DNA from 3 places in the Cryobacterium sp. CG_9.6 genome. Region 1 is predicted to be linked to each of the others. Evidence: riboswitches for the same ligand, from Rfam matches in the RefSeq annotation. Region 1 holds a riboswitch; each other region holds the start of a gene.
The links. Region 1 has a riboswitch for thiamine pyrophosphate ahead of H4V99_RS16080 (3-oxoacyl-ACP reductase). Riboswitches for the same ligand answer to the same signal wherever they lie in the genome.

Region 1 (3,267 bases):
GGCTGTAGCGCTGGTCGTGGGAGGGCAGCACGTCCATTCCATGGTTGCGGGCTTCGGCGTCAAACATGGAAGTGACCACGTTCCAGCCAATGCGCCCCTTACTAATGTGATCCAACGATGCAAGCATGCGCGCCGCGTGAAAAGGCGTAAAAAAGGTCGCCGAGATAGTGCTGACCAGCCCGATCCGACTCGTCGCCCGCGCCATCGCGGCCATCGCCGTCAACGGCTCAAGAAACCACCGCGGGCCGGTGCTCACATCATTGACGGCGTGCCCGTCGGCGAAGAACACGGCGTCAAAGAAGCCACGTTCAGCGCTTTGGGCGAGCCGTTCATAGAAACTGATGTCCCCCAACTGCTCGATGGGCGACTGCGGCCGCCGCCAGGCGGCACCGTGGTGGCCACAACCCATAAGGAACGCATTGAAGTGGAGCTGGCGCGGGGCCGACATAACCGGCGCGGCCCTAGTTCATCACCAAGCCGCCGTCGACCACCAGGTTCTGACCGGTGACCGACCGCGCCCAGGGGGAAGCAAAAAAAAGTACCGCATCGGCAAATTCGGCCAGGGTTGTCACCCTGCGCAGCGGGGTAGACGCGGCAATGAAGTCGAACACGTCCTCGGGGGTGGCCGCGCTGGCATCCGTGGTGCGCAACAGCCCACCGGAGACCATGTTCACAGCAATGTTATGCAGGCCAAGATCTGAGGCAAGGGTGCGGGTCAGGGAGAGCAGGGCAGCCTTGGCGGCCGTGTAGTCGTGGTACGGCACCACCGGGTTTTGAAACAGGTTCGTGCCGATGTTGATAATGCGGCCGAACCCGACCTCACGCATGCCTGCCAGCGCCTGCTGCGTCGTGTTCAGGGCACCGCGGACACTGCCAGAGAACTGCGCCTCAAACTCGTCCCAACTGATGTCGGCAGCGCCAGAGCGAGCATCGCCGTTAAAACTGAAATCGGCCAACGCGTTATTGACCACCGTTGTCACAGGAGACCCAAAATATGCCTGAGCCTGCGTGAATATTGCCGCGACCTGGGATCGGTCGGTCACGTCAGCCCGCACAGCAAAAGCATGTTCACGGCCATATCTAGCAGCCAGGGTCTCCGCCGCTGCGGCGCTGTTGCGATAGTTAATGACTACCCGGGCACCCTGAGCCGCGAAAGCGTGCACGATGCTTGTACCCAAGCCGCGTCCGCCGCCGGTGACCAGGACAATCTGTTCTGCTATTTGCATGATTTTCTTCACCTTGGGTAAGGCGAAAGGACGAGATCCGGCACCAATACGGTGCACGTAATTCTCCGTGACATCCCTTCGCTAGTTCGAACTAGATCAGGTTCAACGGGTGTCATCTCAGCCAACCGTCATACAGTCGGCACCCCGTGTCGCTGAAAATGAGTATACGCAACCGCCTGGTATCGGCGAATCCGCGTCCTGAACTCATCAACTGCCGGGATGCCCTGGTCTAGTATTACCAGGTCAACGCCGCGCGCCTGCAGGGTGTTGGATAACTCGATGAGGTTTTCCAACGACCGGCCGAGCCGGTCGAGTTTAGTCACCACGATTTGATCGCCAGCCCGGTTGGCCGAGAGTAGAGCTTTGTCGAGTTCGGGTCGGCCGGCGAGGGTCTCCGACGCTGTGTCGAGGAAGACCTGTTCGCAACCGGCCCCGGTCAGGGCATCGTGTTGGGCTTCGGGGTGCTGGTCTCGGGTGGAGACCCGGCCGTATCCAATTGGCATAACAAAACCGCATCACCAACTCGGTAGTGCGTTACATAGACGGGTACACGCCAAGTATTACAAAACCCACCCTGTGATTCCGCGACCAACTGAACCTGTCCCGGAGTGTCGTGCGAACGATCATTACCGAACACCACACGTCACAAAACATCAGCGTCGGCGGCCTGAGGCGCGCCGGTTTCATCTAAACGCCGCAACGTCGACACGTTATTGTCGCGCTGAGTGAATCGGCACGTTGACGCCAACACCGTGGATAAAATCTAAGCCGGAAAAACTGACACAAACGAGGCGACCGCCGACTCGAAATGATCGAACATGACATGTCGCCGCGGTGCTTCTATGTTCATGACTTCAAAAACGGAACCACGTTTTTCGATGTAACCCAGCACCTTCTCGGGCGACCTTTCATGGCAGCGTCGATCGCTCACACGCCATTCATGATCGGACAGACTACGGACCTCGAGATCTCCCGTTGCACACGGTTTATGACCCTGATTCGACATTGAATCTCCTCGTGATGAGCGGTCCAGACCGGCGGTACCTCGACCAGCTCCGATGCCGCTTGCACCACCCTCTAACATACCCCCGCCCCTTGGCAGCATGCCGTTGCCGGCAAATACACCGCCCAATTGTCGTTATCGGGCAGTGCTGCGCAAAGGCTTCCCGCAGACTGTGCGACCGGCGGGCGGCGCCTATTTTGGCCAAGATCTTGATCTGGTCGGGCTCACACTCGATGAAACTTTTGGCGTTGCGGACCTGCTGAACGCAGCATTTCGTAACCCCCTGCGTGTCAGGATCGGGTGAGGCCAGTAGCTAATAGCAAGTCCGCCGTGTTGCAGGGGCGAGAACTAGGAACTGATTCACCATGTCCAGCCCATCAATAAGCGTCGTGCGCGACGATAGTCCTATGAACAACAGCATTCCCGAAGGGCCAAGATCGGGTGGTCCGACGCGGAGGCGTTCGATCACTCCGGCGCAAAAGCTTGTCCACCTTGCCGCTTACGATGTCGCGACGGCCACGAATAAGCCTGAATCCACCGGTCGGCGTCTGAAGGAATCCTGATTTTGGTTTGGCGAGGTTTTGGCGTTTCGGGCGTGGGTGTGGTCCGGGGCTCGCGGCCCGGGGTGTTCCACTGGTGTTCCTGTTGATGTGGATGTAGGCGGGTCGTCTCGGGCGGAAGTTCTGGTTGAACAGGGCCGTCCAGGGTTTCTCCCAGGGCCAGTGTTCGGGCAGGTGCAGGGTGATGCGCCTCGCGGAGGTCGAGATTCTGGCGGGGACGCTGATAAGTTTCCGGCGGATCGTTGCGGTGGTCGCTCAGGCAAGACCGTTTCCCTCGGTCGTCGCAGCGGCGCGGGTGCGGTTAAGCACCATCACGGCCATGACCAGCCAGGCCGCATAGGCGGTGAAACCGCCTGAGGGTAGGTGCGCCAGAGCGCTGCTCCTCAGGTCGGAATTCACGAGTTCTACCGTGGCGTGGGCGCGGTGGGTTTTGTCGGCGGTGACGGTGTCGAGGGTGCTGGTGGTGAAGAAAGCGTGG
Region 2 (3,267 bases), on a different contig from region 1:
GCGTCGCAGCCACCCGCTGACCTCGTCGATCACGTGCGCGTTGGAGAGCATGCCAATCTTGACCGCATCAATAACCACGTCGTCGCTGACCGCATCGAGTTGCTCTCGCAGAAAAGACACCGGCGGCACGTGCACGGCTCGCACACCCTGCGTGTTTTGGGCCACAAGCGCGGTGACCACGGCCATGCCGTAGCCGCCGTTGGCCGAGATGCTCTTAAGGTCGGCCTGAATGCCGGCACCGCCCGTGGGATCGGTTCCGGCAATGCTCAGCACCCGCGCAATCCGGCCCCCGCCCGGCCCAACTTTGGCCGCGCCCGCCCGCCCCGGCCGGACGCTCACGCGGCACCAGCCCAGGCCTGGGCGAAGGCCCGAGTAGCTTCTTCGGGGTCGGCCGCGGCGCAGATGGCCGACACCACGGCCATTCCCGCCGCTCCGGCGGCTCGCAGCGCCCCGGTATCGGCGAGACCGACACCGCCAATGGCCACACACGGCAACGACGTGGTAGCCGCGAGGCGTGCAAATCCGGCCACACCGAGCGGCTCCGGGTGGTCTTTCTTCGTGAGTGTGGGGCGGATCACGCCCATCCCGAGGTAGTCCACGGTTCCGGGTGCAAGCGCGTGCACCGCGTTCAGATGCGCCGGGTGGTTCGCCGTGAGGCCGAGCAGGGCGAGCGGGCCGATGAGCGTGCGTACGGCATCCGCTGGCAGGTCGGACTGGCCAACATGCACGCCGTCCACCGCCGCGCCAGCTGCCCGGGCCGCGAGGTACACGTCAACCCGGTCGTCAATCACGAGGGCGCACCGCCCGTCCGTGAGACGCGCCGCCGCCAGCAGCAGCGCATACAGTTCCCGCGTGGACGCGGTCTTATCGCGAATCTGCACGATGGACACTCCCCCCGCCACCGCGCTCTCAATCACCCCGAGCACGCCACGCGCACCGCTCAGGCCTGGGTCGGTCACCAAATAGGTGGATAGATCAGCGGATGCGCGCCGCACGCTCACGAGATCACCGCTAACGTGCGCACGTCTTCCGTCGTCACCGCGGCGAGGGCATCGAGGAACGCCACCGAAAAGCTGCCCGGCCCGCTGGCGACGAGCGCGGCCTGCTGCGCCGCAATCGTGTACACCGCGCACGCGGCGACGGTCGTGGCGAGCCGATTGACATGCAGAGACGCAAAGGCCGCCATCACCGCCCCGAGGGCGCAGCCGCCGCCGGTAATGCGGGTGAGGAGGGGCGTGCCGTTGGTGATGCGCACATCCGCTTCGCCATCGGTCACGATGTCGACCGCACCCGATATGGCCACGATCGATCCAAACTCGCGGGCCAGCGACCGCCCGGCTGCCAGCGCCGATTCGCCTCCGTCGGTGGCGTCGACGCCGCGCCCGCCCGCGCCCACTCCGGCGAGCGCCAGAATTTCGGAGGGATTGCCGCGAATAATCGTGGGTCGCAGCGCAACGAGCTCGTGCGCGAGTGCGGTGCGCACCGGCAATGCGCCAATGGCCACCGGGTCGAGCACCCACGGCGTACCCGAAGCGGATGCCGCCCGCGCCGTCGCGAGCATCGCCACGCGCTGCTCGGCGTGCGGCGTGCCCAGGTTCACGAGCAGCCCGCTGGCGAGGGGGGCGAACATCTCGGCTTCCGTGGGCAGGTCAACCATGGCAGCCGACACTCCCAGGGCAAGCAACGCGTTGGCCGTGAAGTTGGTCACCACGGCATTGGTGATGCACTGCACGAGCGGAGTTGTGCGGCGCAGATCGGTGAGGAGCTGTGCCGTGGCACGAGCATGGTCGTTCAACAAGCGAGAGTTCACTCGCGACATCCCTTCGCTAGTTCTGACTAGATCAGGTTCAACGGGTGTGTTCTCAGCCCTCGATCGCGACGGCACCCCGTGTCACACGTCCACCCTAGCGGGGCGGGCTATGCGTGTCCGTCTCCGGCCTTTGTTGTTGTCGCTACTTCAGGAGATCCTCCGAAACACGCACCCGCCGCCCCGGAAACACGCGGCAGGTGACCGGCGCCCGGCCGGATCTCCTGAACTAGCAACCAGGACTGGCCGCGCTGGCCCTCTGCGAGGCCCCCGCCGGGCGTGCTGCACCAGGCCTGTCCGCATCGGTCACGCCCGCCCCCCGTCGTTACTTCAGGAGATCCCCCGAACCACGCGCCCAGCGCCCCGGAAACACGCGGCACACGACTTGCGCCCCGCCGGATCTCCTGAACTAGCAACCACAACCGCCAGACAGACCGCCGCACAGGCTGCCACGGGCCCTTCCCGCACGCGCAGCAGCACGCTGCCCAACCTCGATCACGCCCGCCGCAAGTCGCTACTTCAGGAGATCCCCCGAAACAGGCACCCAGCGCCCGCGGAAACACGCGGCACATCACCCGACCCGAGCCATATCTCCTGAACTAGCAACCACACCCACCTACAGCCGGGCGAGGCGCTCGATATCCTCAAGGAACTCAGCGGCGACCTCGGCCGACACGGTCGTTCGGGTGGACAAGATGGCATCCTCATAGTCCGCTGTGCTCGGTCCTGCCATGGCGGAGGTGTCGGCAGAATCCAGCGACTGCTCGAGTGCGTTCTGTGACGCCCGGTGGGCGGCGTACTCGATGTCGGCCGGGGAGAACCCCTCGCTCTTCTCCACCAGAGTGGCGAGATCGACGACACCGACCACGGCCGACGGAATGTACCCGGCCCAGATGGCTTCGCGAGCGGCCACATCCGGAAGCCCGATCGGAATCACGTAGTCAAAACGTCCGTGGCGGAGGAAGGCCGAGTCGAGGGCGCGAATGAAGTTCGTGGCACAGACGAGCAGCCGGTCGGGCTGATCCCGGAACGCCGGAATGATCTTCAGCAGCTCATTAGTTACGCCCTGCATAGCCGAGGGCGGGTCACCCTGACGCTGGGCAGCGATCTCCTCCACCTCGTCGATGAACACCACGGCATGCTCGAGTTCGGCGATCTTCAGGAACGTTTCGCGCAGCGCGCCGGCCAGACCCTGCGGGTCGGCAGCGAGACGGGACGGGAACACCTCCACGAACGACCACTCCAGCCGCGACGCAATGGCCTTGGCAAACGTGGTCTTGCCGGTTCCGGGAGGGCCAAACAGCACCACGGCCTTGGGCGCCGAGACGCCATACTGCTCGGCCAGGTCGGGGTTGGCCAGCGGCAGCACGAGGCGCCGTTCGAGCAGCTCCTTCTCCCGTTGCATGCCGCCCACCTTGCTCCACAGGTTGCGCGGCAGCACACGACCGCCTAGCTCGGTG
Region 3 (3,267 bases), on a different contig from region 1:
CAGGCCGTGGTGCTCGAGCCGCACATGGCCGCGTACCAGCACTACTCCGAACGGGTCATGAGCATCTTCGACGACGTGACACCGCTCGTGGAACGCCTCGGCATCGACGAGGCATTTCTGGACGTGGCCGGCGCGCGCCGCCTGCACGGTTCTCCCGCTGTGATTGCGGAGCTGATACGTGCCCGCGTCTTCGCCGAGACCGGCCTGGTCTGTTCGGTGGGCGCGGCATCCACAAAATTTATCGCCAAGCTCGCCTCCGGGCTGGCCAAACCCAACGGTCTGCTCGTTGTGCCGGCTGAGCAGACGCTCAACTTTCTGCATCCGCTTCCGGTGAAATTCATGTGGGGCGTGGGGGCCACAACCGAGGAAGCCCTCGTTCGGCTGGGGCTCCGTACCATCGGCGATATTGCCCGCCTGCCCCTGCCCGCGCTGCAGCGGGCCGTGGGGGAGGCCTCCGGACACAAGCTGCACGAGCTGTCATGGGGGAGGGATGGCCGTGGTGTCACGCTGGTACGCGAGGAGAAGAGCGTGGGACACGAGACTACATTCGAGTACGACATGACGGATGCCGCGGCGCTGCGCAGCGAGCTGCTGCGGCTCTCCGATGCGGTCGCCGTGCGTCTGCGACGAGGGGGCCTGGTGGGGAGGCGCGTGGTGCTGAAACTGCGCTACCCGGACTTCACCACCGTGACGCGCTCCCGCACTCTGGCGGATCCGAGCAACGTAGGTCGCCGCATCTACGAGGAGGTGAGTGCGGCTTTTGAGCTGCTCGCGGCACCGGGAATTCGGGTGCGCCTGATTGGCGTGCGCATGGAACAGCTCTCACCGGAGGACAGCGCGGGCCTGGCCCTGTGGGATCCCGACGAAGACTGGCGCGAGGCCGAGCGCGCTGTCGACACCGTGACGGCGAAGTTCGGCCGTGGAGCCGTTCGCCCCGCCTCGCACATTGCGCCCACCTCACGCACCGCGCCCACTTCTCACACCGCGCCGGGAGCCGAGCCCAACCCGGGGTAGCCTGTTGTCATGACTAGCCTTCCGGAAAAGCTCGCAGAAATGTCCCGTTCAGCCGGCGTGAAGTCCGCCTACGGTGATCCGATTCAGATCGACGGGGTCACGCTGGTGCCCGTGGCGATCGTGAACTACGGTTTCGGCGGCGGAGACTCCGGCGACCAGGGTTCGGGCGGCGGCGGAGGTGGCGCTGCGATACCGATCGGCGCCTACGTGAAGTCGGCGGGCACCGTGCGGTTTGAACCGAACGTCATTTCACTGCTGGCCGTCGGCATCCCCTTCATCTAGGTGACGGGCCGTGTGCTGATCCGCATCATCCGCGCCCTGAAGAAGTAGGTCACCGAGAGCAGAAACTACGGGTTGCGCCGTCGACGCGAGCGGGGCCAGCGCGGCCGCAGCAGACGGCGCAGCCAGAGCGGCCAGTGCCAGGTGTCGTGCACGGGCAAACCCCTGGCAATGCGGCGCCGGCGACGAAGCGACGCCCGCAACAGCACCAGCATGATCGTCGCGGCGACGACCACAACCAGCATGCTCATGTACCCAAACCCATTCCGTGAGTCTAAGCGGGCAGCTAGACTGATGCTGAACACGGGAGTCCGGTTAACCGGGCTGAGAGGAAGCTAGCAGCTTCGACCGTCGAACCTGATCCGGATCATGCCGGCGCAGGGAGACTTCTCGTACCCGTGCCCCATCTGGGTCATCTTCCGATGATCCATCTTCGGAAAGGGCACGACAATGAACACAACCTCTACCCCCCTCGCAACACATCCGACGGCGACCAAGACCCGCACCTATCGCTGGCGCGTCGTGGACATCGTGGTCGCCAGTGTCATCGGCGTCGCGAGCGGCGTCATCTTCTGGGCCTGGGGCCTGGCCTGGACGCCGTTGAGCAGCCTCCTGGCCTTCACGCCGGGTCTCGGCGGTCTGCTGGCCGGCGGCTGGCTCTTCGCCGGAGTGCTCGGCGGACTTATCATTCGTAAGCCCGGCGCGGCCCTCTATACCGAGGTCATTGCCGCCGTCGTATCCATGCTCATCGGCACCCAGTGGGGCTTTGCCACTCTGATCTGGGGTGTGCTGCAGGGCCTCGGCGCCGAGCTGGTCTTCGCCCTGTTCTTCTACGCCAACTATCGGCTGGGAGTCGCCCTCCTCGCCGGCGCCGGCGCCGGGCTGGCTGTTGCGCTCTTGGACACCACCATCAGCTACGCGGCGCTCGACATGGGCTTCAAGACCGTGTACTTCGTGACGGCCATCATCTCGGGCACGGTGTTCGCCGGGCTGCTGTCCTGGCTTGCGGTGCGAGGACTGGCCCGAACGGGTGCGCTCAGCCGGTTTGCCAGCGGACGCGAGGTCACCCGCACCGTGGGCGCGGCGCCGACCGCGCTGTAGGGGATGACCACGATCATCTCCGATACCCGGGTCACCCCCGCCCGCATCACGGCCCGCGGCTGGGGCTGGCGGCACGCCGGCCGTTCCCGACCGGCCGTGTCGGCCCTCGACCTCGATATTGCACCGGGGGAGCGCGTGCTCCTTCTCGGGCCCAGCGGGGCCGGAAAGAGCACTCTGATGCACGCGCTTGCCGGCGTGCTCGGTGATGACGAGGACGGTGACTCCGCAGGCGACCTGCTGGTCGACGGTCGACGCGCTGCGGATGCCCGTGGCCGGGTTGGGTTGGTTCTGCAAGACCCCGATTCCCAGGTGGTTCTGGCACGAATCGGCGATGACGTGGCGTTTGGCTGTGAGAACCTTGCGGTTCCCCGTGCCGAGATCTGGCCGCGAGTGCGGGCCGCCCTGGCGGCCGTGGGGCTGGACCTGCCCCTGGACCACCCCACGTCTGCGCTGAGCGGGGGTCAGAAGCAGCGTTTGGCCCTCGCCGGGGTTCTCGCCATGTCGCCGGGGCTTCTACTGCTCGATGAGCCCACCGCCAACCTCGACCCGGCCGGTGTGGTTGAGGTTCGGGATGCGGTGGTGCGGGGACTCGACCGCTCCGGCGCAACGCTCATTGTCATTGAGCATCGCGTAGCGGTGTGGCAAGACGGGGTGGACCGGGTGATTGTGCTGGACCCCGCCGGTGGGGTGATGGCCGACGGCCCCACCGCGCAGGTGCTGGCCAACGAGGGGGAACGCCTGTCACGGGCCGGTGTCTGGGTACCCAACGTGGCACTGCAATTGCCGGTTCGACGGGCCCGCCCGGCGGAGACGGGAGACCTCCTGCTCCACGCGGAGGAGCTGATGGTGGGCCGGGTGCCGTTCGCGCGTCGG

Region 2: another riboswitch for thiamine pyrophosphate. It lies ahead of thiM (hydroxyethylthiazole kinase); the one in region 1 lies ahead of H4V99_RS16080 (3-oxoacyl-ACP reductase).
Region 3: another riboswitch for thiamine pyrophosphate. It lies ahead of H4V99_RS10930 (ECF transporter S component); the one in region 1 lies ahead of H4V99_RS16080 (3-oxoacyl-ACP reductase).

Annotation. Positions count from the first base shown of each region.
Region 1 covers NZ_JARXUZ010000002.1:93,680-96,946, reverse strand. Annotated here, with positions in the region: gene H4V99_RS16085 (LLM class flavin-dependent oxidoreductase) at 1-448, opposite strand, end outside; gene H4V99_RS16080 (3-oxoacyl-ACP reductase) at 462-1,226, opposite strand; TPP riboswitch at 1,283-1,383, opposite strand; gene H4V99_RS16075 (recombinase family protein) at 1,355-1,729, opposite strand; partial or broken gene H4V99_RS16070 (IS1380 family transposase) at 2,919-3,267, opposite strand, start outside.
Region 2 covers NZ_JARXUZ010000001.1:3,049,286-3,052,552, forward strand. Annotated here, with positions in the region: gene thiD (bifunctional hydroxymethylpyrimidine kinase/phosphomethylpyrimidine kinase) at 1-339, opposite strand, end outside; gene thiE (thiamine phosphate synthase) at 336-1,001, opposite strand; gene thiM (hydroxyethylthiazole kinase) at 998-1,810, opposite strand; TPP riboswitch at 1,802-1,899, opposite strand; gene H4V99_RS14125 (bifunctional GNAT family N-acetyltransferase/ATP-binding protein) at 2,424-3,267, opposite strand, start outside.
Region 3 covers NZ_JARXUZ010000001.1:2,364,841-2,368,107, reverse strand. Annotated here, with positions in the region: gene H4V99_RS10945 (DNA polymerase IV) at 1-1,014, shown strand, start outside; gene H4V99_RS10940 (hypothetical protein) at 1,024-1,296, shown strand; gene H4V99_RS10935 (hypothetical protein) at 1,362-1,544, opposite strand; TPP riboswitch at 1,588-1,695, shown strand; gene H4V99_RS10930 (ECF transporter S component) at 1,744-2,394, shown strand; gene H4V99_RS10925 (ATP-binding cassette domain-containing protein) at 2,398-3,267, shown strand, end outside.